Linked DNA regions of Ammoniphilus sp. CFH 90114. The protein of the gene in region 1 interacts with the protein of each later gene in a pairwise test. Links are inferred from orthologs where the notes say so. Each region holds a gene or a part of one and is shown on either strand. Other genes may lie near its edges.

Evidence for each region.
Region 2: the proteins of EIZ39_RS23460 (region 1) and recA interact in binary tests that used the Bacillus subtilis proteins (3 or more experiments, as listed by UniProt). The link is inferred for Ammoniphilus sp. CFH 90114 from one-to-one orthologs.

Annotation. Positions count from the first base shown.
Region 1 is NZ_SDLI01000017.1:37,326-45,988, reverse strand. Bases 3,364-6,221 are described here. They hold EIZ39_RS23460 (YveK family protein), read left to right. Parts: upstream 3,364-4,346; coding sequence 4,347-5,096; downstream 5,097-6,221. Other genes in these bases: EIZ39_RS23450 (tyrosine-protein phosphatase), read left to right, coding at 5,916-6,221; EIZ39_RS23455 (CpsD/CapB family tyrosine-protein kinase), read left to right, coding at 5,089-5,787; EIZ39_RS23465 (S-layer homology domain-containing protein), read left to right, coding at 3,364-3,603. Outside these bases: EIZ39_RS23470 (S-layer homology domain-containing protein), read left to right, coding at 1-888; more of EIZ39_RS23465, read left to right, coding at 1,306-3,363; more of EIZ39_RS23450, read left to right, coding at 6,222-6,680; EIZ39_RS23445 (polysaccharide biosynthesis protein), read left to right, coding at 7,074-8,663. UniProt on the Bacillus subtilis protein: Required for YwqD kinase activity. May bring YwqD and its substrates into contact. Probably involved in the regulation of capsular polysaccharide biosynthesis.
Region 2 is NZ_SDLI01000001.1:561,569-570,301, forward strand. Bases 2,499-5,426 are described here. They hold recA (recombinase RecA), read left to right. Parts: upstream 2,499-3,397; coding sequence 3,398-4,456; downstream 4,457-5,426. Other genes in these bases: EIZ39_RS02950 (DEAD/DEAH box helicase), read left to right, coding at 2,499-3,142; EIZ39_RS02960 (RecX family transcriptional regulator), read left to right, coding at 4,633-5,301. Outside these bases: pgsA (CDP-diacylglycerol--glycerol-3-phosphate 3-phosphatidyltransferase), read left to right, coding at 1-267; EIZ39_RS02945 (competence/damage-inducible protein A), read left to right, coding at 288-1,538; more of EIZ39_RS02950, read left to right, coding at 1,556-2,498; rny (ribonuclease Y), read left to right, coding at 5,576-7,123; EIZ39_RS02970 (TIGR00282 family metallophosphoesterase), read left to right, coding at 7,260-8,054; stage V sporulation protein SpoVS, read left to right, coding at 8,188-8,448; EIZ39_RS02980 (dipeptidase), read left to right, coding at 8,550-8,733. UniProt on the Bacillus subtilis protein: Multifunctional protein involved in homologous recombination, DNA repair and competence.

The DNA.
Region 1 (8,663 bases):
GTGGTTTATATCGAAGACGGCTATTCTACAGACGCTGTGACGTTAGACATATTGCCAATGGAGGAGAGCGTTGCGGCAGCCGTCTACGCCGTGAATGAGGCAGCGGATATAGCCAGCCTCCGCCTCGCCATCGAGTCAGAGGACCTTGCCTTGCAGCTGATCCCGTATTACTCTCTATCCGACGCCCAGCAGCAATCGGTTGCTCAGGCGGTCTATAGCAGCAGGGGAACGGAAGTGTGGAATCGATGGATGATTCAAGACCTCGTCGATATGGCGGTAAGGGGAATCTATGGAAACGGGAGTGAAGCTAGCGCAGTGAAAGCTGTCAATGAAGCAACGACGGTGCCTGAGATGCTTGGGGCCATCAAGTCTCCTTACCTGCATCTAGATCATGAGTATTATTCAGCCATGGAAGACTATGAGCTTGAGATCATCGGACAATACCTCATCGAACATAAGCCATACCATGACCGGGATCATATCCAATCGACCTTTGCCTTAATCATCGACATGATCGTCGAGGATTGGTATGCGATTTTGGATGATGCCTATTCTTTAGAGATTGGTTTTACACCAGGAGATTCTGCCGAAAGCGTTACGGGTGATGTCTACTTACCATCGATCGGAAGCATACACGGAGCAAAAATCACGTGGACAAGCGACCAATCGGATATTATCGGTCTGGATGGGCATGTCACCCGACCTGTGGCGGATACGGTCGTGAGCTTAACCGCTTATTTAACCAATCGCTATGAAAAATACATGCGTGAATTTAAGTTGCTCGTAAAGGGAACCGAACCGAGTGGAGATTCTACGCTTCCTGACATGCAACAACCGATTACGGATCTTCAAACGGCAAGGAATCGATTTACCTCAACAAGTGAGTAACGAAAGGAAGAGGCGGTCCCTAAGGGGCAGCCTCTTCCTTGTGAAGTGATCGGACATACGATCCGCTATCCGGGCCACAAAGTGGGATTTTGACGTTCTAGCGGACATGGGGTCCTTTATTTGAAAGGATGAGGCTACTTTTTGATGTAAATCGAGGAAGTAGAGGATTCTATGTCCTTTAGCCTGATCAAGAAGGTAGTTTTGGACGAAACAAGGTACCGTATGTCCGTCTATGGAGAAGAACGGGGTCTGACCTCTTTGCTTATAGTCATCTCTACTTTTCTCTTCTCCCCAACCTCTCATAGCTCAATTTGGAAGGTTTTGCTATGATAAAGAGAGTCCCTTTGACAGAAAAGAAGAGGGAAGCTCGTCTGTTGTGTCAAGGGGAATAGATCGATTTGTAAGGAGAGAAACAGTATGCTAAACGCTTATAACAGTGGGTTGATATATCGCTTTTTATTTGTATCCTTCTTTCTCTTTTTTCTACCATTCGCTCATCATGCGTCGGTGCTAGCATCCACCGTTTCGGTCACGAGTGTCAAGATTACTCCGGATACCGTCCCGCTGCTAGAAGAGGGGAAGACGGTAGAGCTAAAGGCGATAGTATCCCCTCCAGAGGCCAATTCAGCGGTCAAATGGACGTCGACGAATCCAGCAGTCGCCAAGGTGGACTCGGAGGGCGTGGTAACCCCGATTACAGCAGGAACTACGACGATCATCGTCAGCACGGTGGAGGGCGGAAAAACCGATTTTCGCGAAATTAAAGTCTATGGACCCGTTAAGGATCTAGAACTAAGTCCTCCCACGTTGAATCTGACTTCTGGGGGACCGACGGGTACGCTTACCGCTGCGGTTAAACCGGCCAATGCCACCAATCAACAGGTCAACTGGGTCAGCACGAATAGAGCGGTAGCCGACGTGGATCAGAAGGGGGTAGTCACGCCCTTCAAGGCAGGCAAGACCATGATTATAGCCACCACTGCCGAGGGTGGAATTACCAAAACGAGTGAAGTAACCGTGACAGGAGTCGCGGTGGAACGGATCGAGTTAAACCGAACCAGCCTGAGCACCTTTCTGAACAGTGGCACAACCACCTTAACAGCAACAGTCACCCCTGCAGATGCAACGAATCGCTCCGTAACCTGGTCTACCAGTGATGCGGCTGTAGCACGAGTGAACAATGGTGTCATCACCCCTGTGGCTCCAGGCAGAGCGACGATCACGGCGACTACAGACAGTGGGAGAAAGACCGCGACTTGTGAAGTGACCGTTCTTTCTCATTCAGGACAAGCCAGTGGATTGAAGGTGAGACGAACCGGAACCTCTAGAGTAGAGCTCACCTGGAGCGGCACGTCAGGAGACACCTACGTGGAGATTAGGCGTGGAAACTCCAAGGAAGATGACGAGTGGACGCGCGATCGAAGTGCTTCGTTTAGCGGTCTTTCCTATGATACAAGGTATGATGTCTATATCAACGATCGATATGTGGATGACTTCCGGATACGAGATTTGGTCGGGAATGTGAATGTGCAGAACTTCAGGGTAAACCCGCTAAGCAGTACGAAAGTCGAATTAACCTGGACGGGAACATCGGGAACGGTGTATGTGGAGCTCACCGACGGGAGCAGAGACGATGTAGAAGAGTATAGCAGTACGTCCAATCGCGCGATCACCTTTAGCGGACTCTCTCCGAATACCACTTACAATGTGTATATTGAAGGCGTGTACGTGGATCGGTTCAAGCTGTCTCAGGACATCCGAGATTTCAAGGTCAAATCCAAAACTGAATCGACGGCCGAATTTACCTGGCAAGGGTCTACCGGAACGGTCCGTGTTGAGCTCCGAGATGCGAGCAACCGAACCCTTTTTGAAAAGTCAACGTCAGGACAATCCATTTCCTTCTCCGGCTTAACGGATAACACCGAATACCGGGTCTATGTAGATGGGACGTACATCCAAGCGATCCGTACCGACTTGAAGGACAAGGTGACGAACTTCTCGGTAAGGAAGGATCTCACGAAGAGATCCGTTCTGCTTCAATGGAGAGGAACCACTGGTACCGTGGAAGTCGTGTTGAAAACGGGAAATCAAATCGTCAAAACCACGCCATCCAGTAATTTTCAAGCGTCATTCACGAATTTGGTGCCGAACCAAGACTACGCCGTGTATATCAATGACCGCTATATGGAGAATTTCTCCTTGATCTTATCGGATACCCAAGCCCATTGGGCAAAAGCAGCCATCAATCGACTCTTCGAGAACGGCATCGTGTCAGGATACGAGAACGGAACGTTTCTCCCTGAAAAAACCGTGAATCGAGAAGAATTCGTCACCATGCTGGTCAAAGCCAAAGGATACACGCTGCAAGCTGGACAGGGAACGTTTAACGACATCCCAACCTATTACTGGGCAGCTTCCTTTATCCAAACCGCGATCGCACAAGGCATCATCGTCCCAAGTGAATTTGGATCGAACTTTCAACCTCGAAAACCAATTACCAGAGAGGAAATGGCCGTCATGATCGCTCGAGCGATGAAGCTGACAGGAGACGCAAGCGCGCTCTCCTTTAGCGACCAGAACCAGATCAAGAATAAAACACTCATTGGAGCCGTCGTCCAATCCCAAATCATTACCGGCTACCCGGATCAGACCTTCCGACCGAACGGCGTATTGAACCGGGCAGAGGCAGCGACGGTGATTAATAAGATTTATTAGTAGACTTAAAAGGAGAAAGGGGGGAGAATGGGGTCAGACTCCATTCTTTTAAAAGGTAGGAAAGCTAGCTTGCTGTTGAGTAAAAAGCCGGGGTCAGACTCCCACGAATTTTTTGGGGTCTGACCTCTTTGATTTGGGGAGAATGGGGGCACACCCCATTCTTATAATTGAAAAATCTTAGCCTGCTGTTGGATAAAAAAACAGGCCAGCCTTAACCATATAGGATGACTCAAAGGGGTCTGACCCCTTTGCTTATAGTCACCTCGTCTTATCTCCTAAAAAAAACAGGGGTCTGACTCCCCATCCGGTTCGGTTATGGCGGGTCTGACCCCTGTTTTCATTTTTGTTTAATTCAGACCCTATAATTCTAGTAATAGAAACATATCCCGCTGGCTTCCTTAGTTCAATCGCCAGCACCTTTAACCACAATTTACCTAACCTGTGCCTATTGTCCTAGAACCGGATAATTTTGCTGGTATACTTTGGTTCTATTCGTTATAATGTTTTTGTTGTCAAAAATAGTAAAATCTGTGTTGAAAAACTAAGTTAATCGCGGATAATTAGCGAAAAATGTCGAACACAATAGTTACTTTTTAGGACTATCCTATGGTATATTGATATCGTTCCATGAAATACCTCGTAGGGAATCTAGGAGGAAAGTAGTGTATAATGTCCATTCCTGTCGTATAATGTAAGTAATCAATGAGAATACATAGAAAATACTCGATATGAAGGAGATACTAATGGAAGAAACAACGATTGATTTAAGAGAGATAGTAGAAATCATAAAGAAACGTTTTGTCATCATTATTTTGGTAACCTTAATGGCGACCGTGACGAGTGGACTAGTCAGTTTCTTTGTGATTACACCCATTTATGAAGCATCCACCCAGCTGCTTGTCAATAAGAAAGAAAGCCAGAGTGAGATGTTGGTTCCGAACTTTAGTGATATCCAATCCAATTTGAAATTAATCGAAACTTATAATGTCATTATTAAGAGCCCAAGAGTGTTGGAAAAAGCGATTGAGAACATGGGTCTTGAGATGACCGCGGGTCAGCTTAGCAATAAGATCAAGGTCAACGCGGTACAAAATTCACAGGTCATGTCGATTACGGTCAGTGATCCTGATCCGGAGAAGGCGATACTGATAGCCAATGGCATAGCCAGTACCTTCCAAACCGAAATCCAAACCATTATGAACGTCGACAATGTCCAGATCTTGGCCGAAGCCAAGTCTCAGGAAACCTATAGCCCTGTCAAGCCTAAACCCTTCCTGAATATGGTGATTGCATTTGTGGTTGGTTTAATGACAGCGGTTGGAATTGTGTTTTTACTAGAGTACCTCGATAACACCCTAAAGAGTGAACAAGACATCGAACGCATCCTTGGCTTATCGGTATTAGGAAGCATTGCGACCATGGATGAGCTAGAAGAGGAGCGGGACAGAGGAGCCGCTGAAGCCAAGGTAGGAGGGAAGCAACTCCATGTTTAAGAAGAAGCCACTTCAAAGTCAAAAGCGAAATCTCATTACAATGGAGAAGCCGAAGTCTCCGATCTCGGAAGCCTATAAGACGCTACGAACCAATATTCAATTTGCCGGGATTGATCGCGAGTTGAAGACCATAATGGTCACGAGTACCGGTCCATCGGAAGGGAAATCCACCACCGTAGCGAACCTGGCAGTCGTGATGGCTCAATCCGAGAAGCGGACTCTCTTAATTGATGCCGACTTGCGTAAACCCACGGTTCACCATACGTTTGACCTGGCGAATCGTCAAGGGTTGACCACCTATTTAGCGGGACAAGATCGACTAGAAGATGTCATTCAAGCGACCGAAGCACCGAATCTGGATGTGATGAGCTCGGGTCCGATTCCGCCGAATCCAGCCGAGATGCTGAATTCTAAGGTCATGACTAGACTCCTAGAGGAGTTAAGTGTCCAGTATGATCAGATCCTCATTGATACACCACCGTTAATCGCGGTAGCCGATGCTCAGATCCTGGCTTCCAAAGTGGACGGTGTGATCCTCGTCGTGAATTCGGGTATGACCAACCGCGAGATTGCGGTGAAGGCCAAACAACAGCTTGAAAATGCGAAAGCCAATATCCTTGGGGTTGTTCTGAACAACAAGCAGATCAAAGGGGACAGCTACTATTACTATTATTATGGAGCGAAGAAGTAGAGGGTTGATCTCTACTCTCCTCCTTAAATAGATTTCCCATTATATTGAATATATAGGAATCTATTGAAACTTTCGTTTAACTGTGATATTTTCTAGACAATAGGACTTATGTTCTAGGAGGAAAGTCTATGATTGATGTTCATTCCCACATCCTGTTCGGCTTGGATGATGGAGCCCAGAATCCGGAAGATATGATGGCGATGGCCAAACAAGCCGTTGCTGATGGGATTACGACCGTGGTGGCGACACCTCACCATCTGGATCATGTGTATACGAATCCGCCGGAGAAGATCATCCAGCGACTTGAAGAAGCGAATGCCTTACTAAAAGAGCACCAGATTCCTCTAACCCTTCTTCCTGGAATGGAGATTCATGTGTACGGAGAAGTGCCGGAAGATTTAAAGAATAATCAATTGCTTAGCTTCAATGACCAGCATCGACATATTCTTTTAGAATTGCCTCATGACCATGTACCTAGATATCTGGAGAAGCTCATCTTCCAGATTCAACTGGCTGGATACATACCGATCATTCCACATCCGGAACGCAATAAGGAAATGAGAGAAAACCCGAATCTACTCTATCGATTGGTCAAGCAAGGAGCCTTATCTCAGCTTACCGCTGCTAGTGTAACCGGGAAGTTCGGAAAGAAGATTCAGAAGAGTTGCTTTGATATGATAAACCATCATTTAGTGCACTTCATTGCTTCGGATGCCCACAATACCGGAAGTCGGGGTGTCATCTTAAGTGAAGCCTATGAAACGGTGAAAGCGAAGTTCGGCCAAGAATATGTAGACTGGTTTCAGGATTCCGCGAAGAAGATCATCACAGGTAAAGAGTGTCAGGTTCATACCCCGGAAAAGATCAGGAAGAAGTTCTTAGGATTATTTTAGATGCTTGCTGAAGCAAGTGAGGTAATGTCTACTATCCTTTATCGATGTAGGCACTCGGCTGCGCTGTGGGAGAAGATCTCCTTAGACCTGACTGGTCGGTGGTGTGGTGTGAGGGCGGGTTCGATGCCCGATATTCTTTAATATTTATCTTTTAAAGGTAAAGACAAGTTGTGAAAGTGCTTTCTTGATTGTTTAATATACAACATATATAAGGATGAAGCAAGTCAGAGAGCTCCATGCCAAGTTTCACGAGGATGGATTTTCTTCCCAAGAGAGTAAAGGTTACTCCTTTTGGAAGAGGATTTATCCTTTTTACTTTTGTGAAATATTATACAAATAATACATAATTATCTAAAAACAGACATAAAACACCCAGTGAGGAGGCAGGTTGCCTTGACCTACCAAAAGCGGTTACTAACGTTGATCTTGATTGATTCGATCATCGTCCTCAGCTCGATCTATGTGAGCCATTATATCCTGGTGCCAAAAGAGAGGCCGGGGCTCGTGATTGCCGTCAGTTCTTTGGTCTTATTTTTCAGTCATCATTATTTTGCTAGTCGCTACAAGTTATATAAGCGTGTATGGAAGTATGCGAGTGTGGGGGAGCTGATATCCGTCTTTAAGGGTGTTACGTTTTCCATTTTGATTGCGCTCCTTGTACAATTTGCTCTCGTTCAAGAGTTGTACTATCGGGCCATGATCATCACTTGGATGATGCATATCATCTTCATCGGTGGCGTTCGTTTTTCTTGGAGATTGTATCGAGATAGTCATGTGTCCAAAGTGGATAACAGTCACAAAAAGAGAGCTCTGATCGTCGGAGCCGGTGCAGCGGGGACGATGATCGCCAGACAGCTGAAGCAAAATCCGAACGCCGAGCTTTATCCGGTCGCTTTTATAGATGATGACCCTACCAAACATAAACTTGAGATCTTGGGTCTACCAGTCATGGGTGGACGGGAACAGATCGAAACCGTAGTGAAAGAGTTGGAAGTCGATAATATCATCATTGCCATTCCTTCTTTAAATAAAAAAGAATTGAATCTGATCGTGGGGGAAGCCAATAAAACCCGCGCCAAAACCCAAATTGTTCCGATGATTGAAGACCTTATGACCGGGAAAGTCGCTGTGAGTGATTTCCGGGATGTCCAGGTCGAAGATTTACTTGGAAGAGAACCCGTGCAGCTCGATTCAGATTCGATAGCTGAATACCTCACCGGGAATGTTATCCTCGTTACCGGAGCCGGGGGATCCATTGGATCTGAGGTCTGTCGTCAGGTATCGAAATTCAAACCGAGAACCTTAATTTTGCTTGGACATGGAGAAAACAGCATTCATTCCATTGAATTGGAGTTAAAGGCCAATAACGTCAACGACGTAGAATACATAACCGAAATTGCCGATGTCCAAGATCGAGAAAAGATGTTTCACATCATGGGGAAACACCAGCCTCATGTCGTATTTCATGCCGCTGCGCATAAGCACGTTCCGCTAATGGAGCGTAATCCGGAAGAAGCTGTGAAGAACAACATCATCGGAACGAAAAATGTCGCGGATGCCGCGGATGTACATCACGTTGAAACCTTTGTCATGATCTCCACGGATAAAGCCGTGAACCCGACCAATGTCATGGGTTCGACGAAACGATTGGCCGAGATGATTATTCAGGATCTCGATAAACGAAGTGATACGCGTTTTGTCGCCGTAAGATTCGGGAATGTATTAGGCAGTCGAGGAAGCGTCATTCCGTTGTTTAAAGAACAAATCAAAAAAGGCGGACCAGTCACCGTCACCGATCCCGAGATGAAGCGCTACTTCATGACCATCCCGGAAGCCTCTCGACTCGTTCTCCAAGCCGGGGCTCTCGCCGAAGGCGGAGAGATCTTCGTATTGGATATGGGCGAGCCCGTGAAAATCGTCGATTTGGCCAGAAATTTAATTCGTCTATCCGGTTATACCGAGGATGAGATTCCCATTCACTTT
Region 2 (8,733 bases), on another replicon or contig:
ATTCTTATTATCAGCCGAGAGTTTGCTGTAACGGGTCTCAGGTTAGTGGCTGTAGCAGAAGGGCAAGTCATTGCAGCGAGCAATTGGGGCAAGTTGAAAACGGTAGTGCAAATCGTTGCCGTCTGTTCCCTCATGATCAATAACTTCCCGTTTTCCTATATAGGTATTCCCTTCTCAACCATTGCTGTCTGGGCCGCCATTATTATTACTCTCTTCTCAGGAGTAGATTACTTTGTTAAAAATAAGCATGTTATAGATTTTAGTTAGACAAAAAGGGGTGAGGGGAAATGAGAGCGGAGATTATCGCGGTCGGTACGGAGCTTCTACTAGGTCAGATCGCCAATACAAACGCACAATACATATCTAAGAAGCTGGCCGAGCTTGGAGTGGATGTCCTTTATCATTCGGTAGTCGGAGATAATACAGATCGGCTTAGAAGAGTCGTAGAGGCGGCTCAGAGCCGTTCCCAGATCATTATCTTTACAGGTGGCTTAGGTCCAACGAAGGATGATTTAACTAAGGAGACCATTGCTAAGTGCATTCATAAAACATTAGTATTGGACCAAACAGCCATGCAGCGAATCGAAGAATTCTTTATTCGACGCGGTATTGTTATGACTGAGAATAATCGCAAACAAGCGATGGTTATCGATGGCTGTACAGTCTTACCCAATGACCATGGGATGGCCCCAGGAATGGCCATAGAGGCGCAAGGGCTCCATTATATCTTATTGCCTGGTCCGCCGCGTGAATTAAATCCAATGTTTGATTCTTATGGTATACCTTATCTACAAACGCTGTTCCCAGATGAGCAGATTGTTCACTCTAAGGTGTTGCGTTTTTTTGGAATTGGAGAGTCGGCACTTGAAGAAACCTTACTAGATCTTATTGATAATCAAACTAATCCGACAATTGCTCCGTTAGCAAGTGAAGGGGAAGTGACCATCCGGTTAACTGCTAAGACGAAGACGGTTGAGATAGCTAATGACATGATTCACCAATTAGAGTCGATAATCTATAGTCGCGTAGGGCAATATGTCTACGGATATAACCAAGATACTTTAGAGAGTGTTGCTTTTGACCTGTTAAAAGAAAAAAAGCTGACGCTAGCTCTAGCAGAGAGCTGCACTGGTGGACTGGTTAGCCGTTTGATTACAAGTATACCAGGCTCTTCAGAAGTTTTCGTTGGTGGAGTTGTGAGCTACTCAGCTGAAGCTAAAGAGTTGTTGTTAGATATCCCCTCAGGCTTAATTAATCAAGATGGAGCGGTTAGTGCTTCTGTTGCTGAAAAGATGGCTTTGCAGGTCAGACTGAAGTTGAATGCAGATATTGGTTTATCGATTACTGGAGTAGCTGGTCCTGGACAAACGGAAGAAAAGCCGGTTGGACTGGTTTATATCGGTATTTCCTCAGCATTCGGTGAGGAAACGTTAGAGCTTCGACTTTCTGGAACAAGAGAAGGAATCCAAATTCGAGCTGCTAAAAATAGTCTTTTCTTACTCATCCAGCAGTTAAAAGAACGAAACGAAATTAATTGAATACAAGGTGGTAAAATATGATTACTTTTTCAGATTTTGATCTACATCGCAATGTACATAGAGCCATTCATGATATGGGCTTTGAGGAGCCATCTCCCATTCAAGCTTCAGCTATTCCTCTCATTCTTCAAGGTAAAGACCTGTTAGGCCAAGCTCAAACAGGAACAGGAAAAACGGCAGCTTTTGGAATACCACTCATCGAAAAAATGACCAACGAACTTAAAGTTCAGGCCCTTGTACTCACTCCAACCCGTGAATTAGCCATTCAAGTTTCGGGTGAACTTCGAAAAATCTCTAAGTATAAGCGTACTCGTACACTTCCTATTTATGGTGGGCAATCCATTGGTCATCAGATCCGTACATTAAAACAAGGTGTTCAAGTCGTTATAGGGACTCCTGGAAGAATATTAGATCACTTGAGAAGAAAAACCCTTCGTCTAGACGAAGTAAGTATGGTTGTACTCGATGAGGCGGACGAAATGTTGGATATGGGCTTTATCGATGATATTAAAGAAATTCTTGGGCATACGCCTAATACTAGACAGACTTTATTATTTTCAGCAACAATGCCACATGAAATAAAAGATCTGTCTAGACGATATATGACTGACCCAGAAACGGTTGCCATCAATCGAAAAGAAGTTACCGCTCCTCTTATTGATCAAGTCTATTATAAGGTTCTAGAACGCAATAAAATGGAAAGTCTATGTCGCATATTAGACAGTGAGGATATAGGGTTAGGAATTGTCTTCTGCCGTACTAAACGCGGTGTAGACGAACTAACTGACGCCCTTCAAGAAAGGGGCTATATGGCGGATGGACTACACGGGGATCTTAGTCAAGCCCAACGAGATCGCGTGATGAAAGCTTTCCGTGATTCAACCATTGAATTGCTTGTCGCTACAGATGTCGCTGCTAGAGGGATTGACGTAGGAAATGTAACTCATGTTATCAATTACGATATCCCTCAGGATCCAGAGAGCTACGTCCATCGTATTGGAAGAACCGGTCGAGCAGGGCGTAAGGGAATTGCGCTAACTTTGGTTACTCCTAGAGAGATGAAGCAATTAATTACGATTGAAAAAGTAACCAAATCTTTAATACAGCCGCGCAACGTGCCTACTTTAGAGGAGGTTGCTGAGCGCCAACAAGGACAATGGAGAGATCAAATGGTTTCTTTATTGTCACAAGATGTGGACTTATCCCTATTTAACAGTATCGTAGAAGAACTTTCACAGAAGTTTCCTCTGGAAAGAATTGCCTCTGCAGCTCTCTACACGGCCTTTTCCTCCTCGCTTCAAGTAGGTGAAGAAGAGGAAGTGTATAACTTTGGAGAAACTGGAGCCACTAAAGGCATGGTTCGCTTCTTTATGAACGTAGGAAGAAATGTAGACATTAAACCGCACGATTTAGTCAAAGAAGTGTCAGAAATGGTTGGGATTTCCTCTAAGTCTATTGGACGTATCGATATCTTTGAAAAATTTACCTTCTTTGAAGTGACTGAAGAAGTAGCACCATTCGTTTACGAGGCCCTTCGTCAATCCAGGATTAAGGGTGCGAGGGTGAATGTAGAACCTGCAAAACCAAGAGGCGCGAAAGCATAGATGCCTGCTGGCTTAAGAGAGGCTCTCCTTAGTAGGGGAGTCTTTTTTTATGGACAGCATCTTGGTTGTTTAACATTGAAAATCATGTAATTTTTAATTAACAGTTTAAAAGAACGCATTTCACCAAAAGGGAACATCTGTTTGTAAAAAACTATTGGCAAGTGCCGTGATTTTAGGTATCATAGATATGAAGGATATAGGGCTATGCAGGTAGCTTTTTATCGTTACTCTAATTGAGGGAAGGGGAGAGCTTTTTTGTCTGATAGAAAAGCTGCCTTAGATATGGCGTTACGCCAAATAGAGAAACAATTCGGAAAAGGTTCGATCATGAAGCTAGGGGAGATGGCTGCTTCAACAACAGTTTCTACCGTACCTAGCGGATCCATCGCTTTAGATATTAGTCTTGGAATAGGTGGTTACCCACGTGGAAGAATCATCGAAATATATGGTCCAGAATCATCCGGTAAAACAACCGTAGCATTGCACGCAATTGCTTCAGTGCAGAAGAACGGAGGACAGGCTGCATTTATTGATGCGGAACATGCTTTAGACCCTGTCTACGCTCAGAAGCTAGGGGTTAATATTGATGAATTATTATTATCTCAACCAGATACCGGTGAACAGGCGTTAGAGATTGCTGAGGCGTTAGTGCGAAGTGGTGCTGTTGACATTCTCGTAATAGACTCCGTTGCAGCTTTAGTACCGAAGGCAGAAATTGAAGGAGAAATGGGAGATTCCCATGTCGGTTTACAAGCTAGATTAATGTCTCAAGCATTAAGAAAGTTAGCAGGGGCAATCAATAAGTCTAAAGCTATTGCTATCTTTATTAACCAGCTTCGTGAGAAGGTTGGCGTGATGTTTGGTAACCCTGAGACCACTCCAGGTGGAAGAGCCTTGAAGTTCTATTCTAGTGTACGCTTAGATGTTCGACGTGCAGATACCATTAAACAAGGCAATGATATGGTGGGTAATCGCACAAAGATCAAAGTGGTAAAGAATAAAGTTGCGCCTCCTTTTAAGGTTTGTGAGGTCGATATTATGTACGGAGAAGGGATCTCGCATGAAGGAAGCTTATTAGATATTGCTGCAGATGTGGATATCGTCAATAAGAGCGGTGCTTGGTATTCCTTTAATGGTGATCGTTTAGGACAGGGCCGTGAGAACTCTAAACAGTTTTTGAAGGATAATCCAGGGATTGCAGCTGAGATTGAAAAACAAATAAGAGAGCATTATAGCCTGGATAATCCGGTAATTCAACCTCAGAACGATAAAGAAGAGGATGCGCTTGATGAATTAGAGCTGGATTTTGAATAAAGAGAAGTCGCAAGAAGCAGTCTGATCGTTTTCTTCGGAGGAGGAACGGACTGCTTTTTTACGTATAACATAACAATAGTTTTATTGTAGTGAGTATATAAATATAAGGCCTGAGGCGCTGTTAAACGGAAATGTTCCTCTTTTTTGGCCGATATAATGATAAAGTAGGGATATCAATGTATGAGCAGCAAATGCACGGAAATGATTCAACAATAATAACGTCTATAGAACAGCAAAAGAGGAACAGATCTCGCTATAACATTTACATCAATCATGAATTTTCATTTGCGGTACATGAGGACATTCTAGTCAAGTATCGGCTAATGAAAGGTAGGGAGATTAATCCAGAAGAGATTAAGGAAGTACTGATTGCAGAAGAACGAAACCGAGCCATGCAATATGCGCTCCGCTTTTTGAGCTACCGCCCGCGCACCGCGACAGAGGTAAGTGAGCATTTACAGAGAAAAGGTTTTCTGCGTGAGGATATTGATGGTATCATAAGTTATTTACAAGATAAAAAATATCTAGATGATCAATCCTATGCTCTTCAATGGGTGGAGGAAAGAAAGAGGCTAAAGCCACGGGGAAGAAGCCTACTCCGGATGGAATTGATTCAACGTGGTATAGATGATCATTTGGCTGATCAAGCGCTTGAAGACCAACTCACTGGTCAAGAAGAAAGAGAAATGATTGAGAACTGGATTTATAAGAAATGTAGTCAAAAGAAATTTCCCAATCTCTATGAAATGAAAAAAAGAATAGTTCCATTTTTACAAAGGAAGGGTTTTCCATTGGATTTGATTTTAGAGGTAGTTCATACTGTTGGAGAGGACTTTCTAGAATAAGTTTATGTGTTAGTGAGGGTCCCAAGTGTAGCTCATCCTAGCTCACCTCATGATAATTAGTTAGTAATTTCTTGACAATGTTCACTTTCTATCAGTAAAATAAAAAGGTATATTCACCTTTACTCTTTTTTATAACTACTGTAAGATGCAAATTGATTTTTAGAACACTTCTATTTGAGTCCCTTATGGACAATTATTTCTAAAATTCAATGAGAAAGTTTATGTGTAAATTGAAAAATGACTTTAAGACCCAGGTGCAGGGAGGTGACAACAGATGGATCTACTAAGTATTGGAGGAATTACCATTCTGCTTGCATCCACGGCGGTCGGAGTCGGTATCGGTTATCTAATTCGAAAGTCCATAGCAGAAGCCAAGATCTCAAGTGCAGAAGAAGCTGCTAAGCAGATTCTTGATCAGGCGGGGAAGGAAGCTGAAGCGCTTAAGAAAGAGAAAATTCTTGAAGCGAAGGACGAGGTGCATAAAGTCCGCACCGAAGCAGAGAAAGAGAATCGTGAAAGACGAAATGAGGTTCAGCGTTTAGAAAAACGTGTCCTGCAAAAGGAAGAAACTCTAGACCGCAAATTGGATAATTTTGAGAGGAAAGAAGTCGAACTTGAAAAAAGAGACCGAGCTATCTCAGAATTGCAAAGCAAAGTGGAAGAACTTTATAATACTCAGAAAGTTGAACTAGAGAGGATATCGGGACTAACAAGAGAAGAAGCGAAGTCCATTATCCTATCTCAAGTTGAGAGTGAAGTTAAGCACGAGTGTGCGATACTCGTAAAAGACATTGAACAAAAGTCTAAAGAAGAAGCTGACAAGCGGGCAAGAGAGATCATTACAACGGCTATTCAGCGTTGTGCAGCTGATCATGTGGCCGAAACAACCGTATCTGTTGTGTCTCTACCGAACGATGAGATGAAGGGAAGAATTATCGGAAGAGAAGGTCGAAATATACGTGCCCTTGAGACATTGACTGGAATTGACTTAATTATTGATGACACACCAGAAGCGGTTATATTATCAGGCTTCGACCCAATTCGGAGGGAAATTGCTAAGTCTGCTCTCGAGAAGCTTGTAGCTGATGGGCGTATTCACCCAGCACGTATTGAAGAAATGGTTGAAAAGTCTAGACGTGAAGTGGATGAGCGAATTCGAGAATATGGAGAACAAGCTACCTTTGAGACGGGAGTCCATGGATTACACCCTGATTTAATTAAGATCATGGGTCGATTAAGATATCGTACAAGTTATGGTCAGAACGTGCTTAAGCATTCTATTGAAGTTGCTCATTTATGCGGATTGATGGCAGCCGAGCTTGGTGAAGATATCATCCTTGCTAAGCGTGCTGGTTTGTTACACGATATCGGTAAAGCAATTGACCATGAGGTGGAAGGATCTCATGTGGAAATTGGTGTAGAATTAGCCAAGAAGTATAATGAACACCCTCATGTCATTAATGCGATTGCTTCCCACCATGGAGATGTGGAGGCTGATAATGTTATTGCCATGTTGGTAGCTGCTGCTGATGCTCTTTCTGCGGCAAGACCAGGAGCGAGAAGAGAGACGCTTGAAACTTACATCAAGAGACTCGAGAAGCTTGAAGAAATCTCAGAATCCTTTGATGGGGTGGAGAAGTCGTATGCGATCCAGGCAGGACGTGAAGTCCGTATTATGGTGAAGCCAGAGGTTGTAGATGATTTGGAAGCACATCGATTGGCAAGAGAGATTACTAAGCAAATTGAAAGTGAATTGGATTATCCTGGCCATATTAAGGTAACGGTTATTCGTGAAACAAGAGCTGTTGAATATGCAAAATAAAGTGGCTAAGAGCCACTTTATTTTTTTGGTCTATTAGCGTTTGCGAAAAATTTATAAATATTTATAGGGCTGCCCAATGTGGTTAACCTTAGAATAAACAGAAAAAAGAAGGAAAATGATAAACTGAGGTGAAGCCATGAGAATACTATTTATCGGAGATATAGTTGGGAAAGGTGGAAGGGATACGCTTATTGAGTACCTTCCTAAGTTGAAAAGAAAATATCAACCATTGTTTACTGTGGTAAACGGAGAGAATGCTGCTGGTGGCAGAGGTATAACGGGCACGATTGCAAAATCATTTTATGAAGTTGGTGTCCAAGTGATAACCATGGGTAACCACACATGGGATAATAAGGAAATATTTGAATTCATCGATAATGAAACGAAGATAGTGCGCCCAGCTAATTATCCTCCGGAAACACCAGGTGCTGGGTATACTTATATCAAATCTAATCAATATGAGTTAGCCGTTGTAAACCTGATGGGAAGAACCTTCCTTCCTCCTCTCGATTGTCCTTTCCGTGTTGCAGAAGAACTCATTCAAAAGATAAAGCAACGTACTCCATATATTTTTGTTGACTTTCATGCGGAGGCAACTTCAGAGAAGCAGGCTATGGGATGGTTTCTTGATGGAAAGGTGTCAGCTGTTATAGGGACTCATACCCATGTGCAAACAGGGGATCCTAGGATATTGCCTAAAGGAACAGCTTACCTCACGGATGTAGGTATGGTTGGCCCTTATGACTCCATTCTAGGAATGGAAACAGATGCAGTGTTAAAAAAATTTCTAACGCAATTACCTGTTCGTTTTGAAGTAGCAATAGGACGTAATCAATTAAATGCTGTAGTCATTGATTTACATCCTCAAACAGGTAAAGCGGTTAAGATTATGCCGATTCGGATTGATGAGGATCACCCCTTTGAGCAGTAAGGGGTGATTTAATTTTTAAATAATTAATTGAAAATTTAGAAAGATCAAGAATCGTTAGTGGAATGTTTAGGAGTTCTAGTGAATATAGTAGCAGTGGTAATAATCCTACAATTATTCAAGGAGGTACTAGATCATGGAGGTATTAAAAGTTTCAGCAAAGTCCAATCCTAACTCTGTAGCTGGTGCGCTTGCCGGGGTGCTGCGAGAACGTGGTGCAGCTGAAATCCAAGCGATCGGAGCAGGTGCGCTTAACCAAGCTGTCAAAGCGGTAGCTATTGCAAGAGGATTTGTAGCTCCTAGTGGTGTCGATCTTATTTGCATACCAGCATTTACAGATATATTAATTGATGGAGAAGAGCGTACGGCTATAAAGCTTATTGTAGAGCCAAGATGATATTCTATGATAATATATAAAGGTAAAACCTGTTTGTTCTTCATGAATAAGCAGGTTTTTCATTATGTTTGCAATATTGCCAACCCTAGGAGGATGCTCGAGTGAAAATCATCGATGCTCATTGTGATGCTTTACTTAAGTTGTTGGAAGAGCCGGCCCTATCTTTTTATGCACCTAATGAAAAGTTGCAAGTGCAGTATTCGTTTATGGAAAGATCTAATGTAGCAGTTCAAGCTTTTGCTATGTTTGTTTATCCAGAAACCCCTGTTCAGCTCCGTTTTGATA